DNA from 3 places in the Burkholderia sp. LMU1-1-1.1 genome. Region 2 is predicted to be linked to each of the others. Evidence: predicted binding sites of a transcription regulator. Region 2 holds the regulator's gene; each other region holds the start of a gene.

Region 1 (2,199 bases), on a different contig from region 2:
CAGCGAAATCGCACCGACCGCCGTGGTACTCGAACCGATGTTGGCCGCGCCGCTGTTGCCGATGCCGCCCGTCACCGTGCCGGAGACGGCTTCGGCGATGGCGATGTTGCTGCCGTCGGCATTGGTGAATTGCAAAGTGCCGTCGGCGGCGCTGCCGGTGTAGGTGATGTTGGCGTCGGCCAGCGCGCGCGCGGTGGCCGTGTTGCCGGTCAGGGCAGCGTCGATCGACGCTGCCGTCACGCCGGCGCCGCCGGCCACGCCGGTGGCCTGGACGGCGATTTCCACGCCGCCCACGGACAGCGAATAGGTGCCGCCGCCGCTGGTGTCGACCTGGCCGAAGCTCGAGGCGCCGGCGGCGCCGAACAGGGTGGCGCTGGTGACGGTGGCAGCGGCCTTGGCGGAGACGCCGGTGGTGGTGCTCTTGGCGTTGATGGCGTCGGCCAGCAGACGCGCGCTGCGCGTGGTGCCGTCGGTGGCGATCGCGGTGCCGTTGATGCTCAGCGCGCCCGGCGTCAGGCCGCCGGTGGTCAGGCTGGCGCCGAGCGCGCCGCCGGTGATGCCGAAGGCGCCGCCGCTGACCGTGCCGAGCGAGAAATTGATGGTGGTCTTGGTGCCCAGGCCAATGGCCGACGTGACCGATTTGTAGCCGTTGGAGGCCAGCACCTGGGCCTGGGCGATCTGGGTGACGTTGACGCGGTAGCTGCCCGGTTTGGCGCTGCTGGTGGCGGTGGCGGTGAAAATGGAGGCGTCGCCCGGCGTCGTCGACATGGTCTGGAAGCCGCTCAGCGACGTCAGGCTCGACAGCGAGGACTGGAAGGCGCCGAGCGCGCTCGACAGATTGCCGAACGCCGACACCTGCGCCAGATAGCTGGCCGACTTCTTGTCGAACTGGGTCAGCGGCGCCGACTCCGCCACCATCAGCTTGCTGATGATGTCATTGACCGGAAGATTCGAGCCGATGCCGGGGGATGAGATGGCCACAATGCGCTCCTAAGTAAAGCAATAATATAAGACAATATCGGCAGAATCAAACCGGACTTGAGAGGGGAGATTACCGGCCTGTTCGGGCAAAGCGGAAAAACAGGTGGCAGAGCCGCGTCGGCGGGCGCCAACCATGTCGGCGCGAGGGGAAATGCTGGTCATTGCCTCAAAGAAGCATGCCTGAAAAGAAGAAAAAGCGGCGCGCGCTCGGCGCGGCCGCTTCATGCGGTTTGCTGGATCAGCAAGCCGGCTGTGCTGGATTTCGATTCCAGCGCCTTGGCGATTTCCAATGCTTCCTGGGTCGGAATCTGGCGCAACACTTCCTTGGTGGTCTGGTCGATTACCTTGACGACGGTGCGCTTGCTGTCGTTGTCGATCGAGAACTCCAGGCCTTGCGTCTTGTCTTGGGAGGCCTTGTTGAGCTGTGACACGGCTTCCTTGAGCTGCTCGGAACTGGGCACGTTGGCCGGACCCTTGACGGCGGCGGCCGTTTCGACGGTGGTGGCCGGAGCGCGTGGGGCGCCGAGCGACATAGCCGCATCGCTGCCGCTGGACGCCCGATCGGCCTGGCGCGCCGGGGTGGGGGAGCCTATGGTATCGATAGTCATGATGGTTTCCTTTACGAAAAATCCCCGGCTGACAAAGATCAGCCGGGGAACCTAGTCAGAGTGACGGTACGACGTCAACCCATCCCCGGATCTTAACCACGCAGCAGCGACAGCACGCCGTTCGGCAGCGAGTTGGCTTGCGCCAGCATCGCGGTACCGGCCTGTTGCAGGATCTGGCCGCGGGTCATATTCGCGGTTTCTGCGGCGAAGTCGGTATCCTGGATACGGCTACGGGAAGCCGACAGGTTTTCCGTGGTCGTGTTCAGGTTGGCGATGGTCGAGGCGAAACGGTTCTGGATCGCACCGAGCGCCGCGCGGTTGCTGTTGATCTGGTTCAGCGCCGAATCGATGGTTTTCAGTGCCGCGTTCGAGCCTTCGACGGTGCTGACGTCGAGTTTGGCGACCGATTGCAGATCCGAACCGACCGAGTCGCCGGCGGTGCCGCCGAGCACGGCGGTGCCGGTCGACTTGATCGAGAAGCCGGTGTCCGACGAAAAATCGAGTTTGCCGCCCACGACGGCGAAGTTACCGTTAGGTACGCCGGCGCCATCGACGGTACCTGCCCCGATCGTCTGGGGATTGGCGTCAACAGCAGCCGCGGTGCCATTCG
Region 2 (2,199 bases):
CTGCGTGTTAATCGGTTCGGCCGAGCCGGCGCCGCCGAAGGCGTCGCCCAAGGCGTCGGAGAAAACCTTGTACTTGCCGATATTGACCGAGGAGATCGCGTACATCACGACGAAGAACGCAAACAGCAGCGTGATGAAGTCGGAGTAGGAAATCAGCCATCGCTCGTGGTTCTCCACTTCCTCGTCGAACTTCCTGCGCGCGCGCCGGTACCGGTATTGCATGTCAGTGCTCCCGCAGCAAGGTGGCGATGCGCTCGTCGATGACGCGCGTGTGGTCGCCGGTGGCGATGTCGTAGAACACGGCGGCGGCGATCTCCTGCTGGTGCACGGCTTGCGTGACGATGGCCTTGAGTTTGTTGGCCACCGGGTAGAAGAACAGGTTGGCCAGCCCGACCCCATAAATGGTCGAGACGAAGGCCACGGCGATGCCCGCGCCAAGCTTGCTCGGGTCGGTGAGGTTTTCCATCACGTGGATCAGGCCCAGGACGGCGCCCAGGATGCCGATCGTCGGCGAGTAGCCGGCCGCCGACTCCCAGATCCGCACCGCCTGGCGCTCCTCGGTCTCGTAGGCGGTGATCTCGGTGTCGAGCAGCTGGCGCAGCTTGTCCGGATTGATGCCGTCGACGATCAGCCGCAGGCCCTTGGTGTTGAATTTGTCCTTGGAGGCGAGCATGTAGCGCTCCAGCGACAGCAGGCCGTCGCGGCGCGCGGCCAGGTTCCAGGCGTTGATGTCGCGCGCCAGCGCGGCGCGCGTGTCCTTGGGTGGCGCGAACACCAGCCGCAGCATCTTCACGCCGCGCACGAAGGTGCGGAATTTGGTCTGCAGCAGCACGGCGCCGAAGGTGCCGATGACGACGATCGCGAAGGCGGCCGGCTGCAGCAGCGACGAGAGCTTGCCGCCCTCGATCGTCTGGCCGACGGCGATGCCGGCCAGCGCCAGCAGCACCCCGATTACACTGGCCCAGTCCACGACTTCTCCCTGAGCGAGGCGCGCAGGCGCGCGACGGCCTGCGTATGCAATTGCGATACGCGCGATTCCGACACGCCCATCACGGCGCCGATTTCTTTCAAGTTGAGCTCCTCTTCATAGTAAAGCCCCATCAGCATTTTCTCGCGCGGCGGCAGCGCGTCGATGGCGTCGATCACGGCCTGGCGGAAGTCGCCGTCGAGCAGCGAGCGCAGTGGGTCGCTCTCCTCGTCCGAGCAGTAGCGGTCGAGGAAGCTGTCGTTGCCGTCGTCGTCGTGGAAATCCTCGTAGTACACCAGCTGGTGGCCGCCGCCGTCGGACAGCATCTCCTGGTAGTCGGCCAGCGACAGCTTGAGCATCTTGGCCACCTCCGACTCGGTCGGCGGATGGCCCAGGCGCTGCTGCAGGGTGCTCATCGCCGTCTCGATCTTGCGCATGTTCTGGCGCATGGAACGCGGCAGCCAGTCGCTGTTGCGCAGTTCATCGAGCATGGCGCCGCGGATGCGCAGCACGGCATAGGTCTCGAACTGGGCGCCATGGGTTTCCTCATAGCGGCTGATGGCGTCGAGCAGGCCGATCATCCCGGCTTGCACCAGATCGTCGACTTCGACGCTGGGCGGCAGTTTCGCCTTCATGTGATGGGCAAGGCGCTTGACCAACGGCATATGCTCCGTCAGCAAAGAATTCTTGTCCGCTTTCCCTTTGACCGTGTACATAGCCTGATGTTTGTATTCTTATTTATAGTTCATTGATAGTTAGCTATGCGCCAAGATCTTCGCCACGCCGCTCCTTCCGCCCCTTCCCGCTCACAATGAACGTGCGACCGAAGGCGAACCGGCCAGCGCGAAGCGCCCCGCCAGTTGGCGGAACGCGACCGACGCGCCGGCCAGCGGAAAGGCGTCGACCACCGCGCGACCCAGGCGCGCGGCGCGCTGCAGGTATTCATCGGCCGGCACCGATCCCATCGAGACCAGGTTCACGGCCAGATAGCGGCTTGCCGCTTGCGCCATATTATCGTATACCACTTTTGCTTCCGATTCGGAAGCCCCGGTGACCAGAATTCCAAACGGGCGGCGGCCCAGTTCCTGGTTCAGGCGCTTGATCATGCTGTAGGCGGCCTTGATCGAGGTGGCGCTGTTCGACACCTGCACCACGATCTCTGAACTGGCCATGACCGGCACCGGGAAAGCCTCGCCGTCGAATTCACCGTCGACGATGACGATGCCGGTCTG
Region 3 (2,199 bases), on a different contig from region 2:
GCTCGACGACGACAGCTGGCTGCGCGGCCAGATCGAATCGGTGCAAAACCTGATCGCCGGCCCGCTCGACGTGCGCGCGCTGGAGGAAGCCACGCGCAGCCTCAAGGAAGTCATCTATAAGCAGGGCCAGCTCAAGCACAGCCTGTCGGACGTCAAGCTCACCGTCAAGAACATGATGATGACCTTTATCGACCGCCTCGGCCAGGTCGCCGCCTCGACCGGCGACTTCCACGAGAAGATCGGCGGCTACTCGGAAAAGATCAGCAAGGCCGACAACATCTCAGAGCTCAACAGCATCCTCGACGAGGTGCTCAAGGAAACCCGCCTGGTGCAGAGCGAGGCGCTGAAGGCGCGCGACAAGATGGTGCTGGCGCGCCAGGAGGTGCAGGACGCCGAGACGCGCATCCACGCGCTCGAGGCCAAGCTGCAGCATTTGAGCGAGCTGGTGCGCGAGGACCAATTGACCGGCAGCCTCAATCGCCGGGGCCTGGACGACGTCTTCGAGCGCGAGACCGCCCGCGCCGACCGCCGCGGCACGCCGCTGTGCATCGCCATCCTCGACCTGGACGATTTCAAAAAGCTCAACGACACCTACGGCCACATCGCCGGCGACGCCGCGTTGAAGCACCTGGTCAAGATCGTCAAGGACACCCTGCGCTCGATGGACGTGATCGCCCGCTTCGGCGGCGAGGAATTCCTGATCCTGATGCCGGAGACCTCGGTCGAGGCCGCCGCCACGACGATGACGCGCCTGCAGCGCGAGCTGACCAAGCACTTCTTCCTGCACGATAACGAGAAGGTCTTGATCACGTTCTCGGCCGGGGTGGCGTTGCGCCGTCCCAACGAGGAGCAGACCGAACTGGTCAAGCGCGCCGACAAAGCGATGTACACTGCCAAGCAGACCGGGAAGAACCGGGTGGTGATCGCCGACTAGTGGTTGATTCGACCACAAACGGGCGCCCGGCCCGCCGCAAACACCCAAGCCCGGCCTTCGCCGGGCTTTTTTTCGCCTAAAACACGGTGAAAAATAATTATTTTGGCCCTAAAGATTCCGGATTCGCGGTCGTTTAAGCGGGCACATGGAGCGAACTTGAGGGCGGAAAATGAAAATTTCCTGCTGTTTCCCACCCTAAATTTTCCCACAGGGCAACCGTTAATCATTACAACAGCGGTTTGATTGTCTCGGAACAGGGAGACAGACCAAAGTGAAATGAGCACCTAGCCCAAATCGAAGTATCCTGGAGAATCATCATGGCACAAGTCATCAATAGCAATATTTCCTCGCTGAACTCGCAACGTAACCTGAGCACCTCGCAAGCTTCCCTGTCGACCTCGTTGCAGCGTCTGTCTTCCGGTCTGCGCATCAACAGCGCCAAGGACGACGCCGCCGGTCTGGCCATTTCCGAGCGCTTCACGTCGCAGATTCGCGGTAACCAAACGGCTGCGCGTAACGCCAACGACGGTATCTCGCTGGCTCAAACGGCCGAGGGTGGCTTGAGCACTGCTGGCGATCTGCTGCAACGTATCCGCGAACTGGCTGTCCAGTCCGCCAACGGCACCAACTCCGATTCGGACCGCGCGTCGATCCAGAACGAGGTGTCGTCGCTGTCGCAAGAGCTGGACCGCGTCGCCAACACCACCCAGTTCAACGGCCAGAACGTGCTGGACGGTTCGCTGACCTCGGCCCAGTTCCAGGTCGGCGCCAACTCGGGCCAGACCATCAACGTCGGCGTGCAATCCGCCAAAGCAACCGATCTGGGCAACAACGTCCTGAAATCGGCGACCGGCGGCACTCTCACCACCGCGCTGTCGCAAGCGAGCGTCAACGCCACTGGCACCAACAACATCAGCACCGACGAAACGTTGACCATCACGTCCGGCAAGGGCGTTGCCACCAAAATCACTGTCAAAGGTCCTGACGCCGCTGCCGTTCCACCGAAAGTGGAAGGCGACAGTGCCGCCAAGATCGCTCAGAACATCAACGCCCAGAGCGGCTCGACCGGTGTCACGGCCAAAGCGTCGACCACTGCGACCATCGCCGGCATCGCCAACGGCGCGGTGGCTTTCGAACTGCGCGGCGCCAACTCGGTGGCCAACGACCCGACCTCCAAGCCAATTACCATCACGGCCAAGGTTGTCGGTGGCGACCTGTCGGCGCTGGCCCAGGCCATCAATTCGCAGAGCGGCACAACCGCTGTG

The links. The regulator FliA, encoded in region 2, starts transcription of late flagellar genes. The targets are predictions, from matches to a motif close to CTAAAGTTTNNNNNNNNNNNGCCGNTA.
Region 1: the regulator FliA is predicted to act here: its motif matches at 1,017-1,043, upstream of fliD (flagellar filament capping protein FliD).
Region 3: the regulator FliA is predicted to act here: its motif matches at 1,130-1,156, upstream of MRBLMU1_RS08715 (flagellin).

What each region holds. Positions count from the first base shown of each region.
Region 1 covers NZ_JBEGHG010000007.1:198,822-201,020, reverse strand. The annotation lists gene fliD (flagellar filament capping protein FliD) at 1-981, opposite strand, end outside; gene MRBLMU1_RS08720 (flagellar protein FlaG) at 1,203-1,589, opposite strand; gene MRBLMU1_RS08715 (flagellin) at 1,682-2,199, opposite strand, start outside.
Region 2 covers NZ_JBEGHG010000011.1:30,369-32,567, forward strand. The annotation lists gene motD (flagellar motor protein MotD) at 1-222, opposite strand, end outside; gene MRBLMU1_RS11230 (flagellar motor protein) at 224-970, opposite strand; gene MRBLMU1_RS11235 (RNA polymerase sigma factor FliA) at 952-1,683, opposite strand; gene MRBLMU1_RS11240 (MinD/ParA family ATP-binding protein) at 1,774-2,199, opposite strand, start outside.
Region 3 covers NZ_JBEGHG010000007.1:196,478-198,676, forward strand. The annotation lists gene MRBLMU1_RS08710 (GGDEF domain-containing protein) at 1-934, shown strand, start outside; gene MRBLMU1_RS08715 (flagellin) at 1,252-2,199, shown strand, end outside.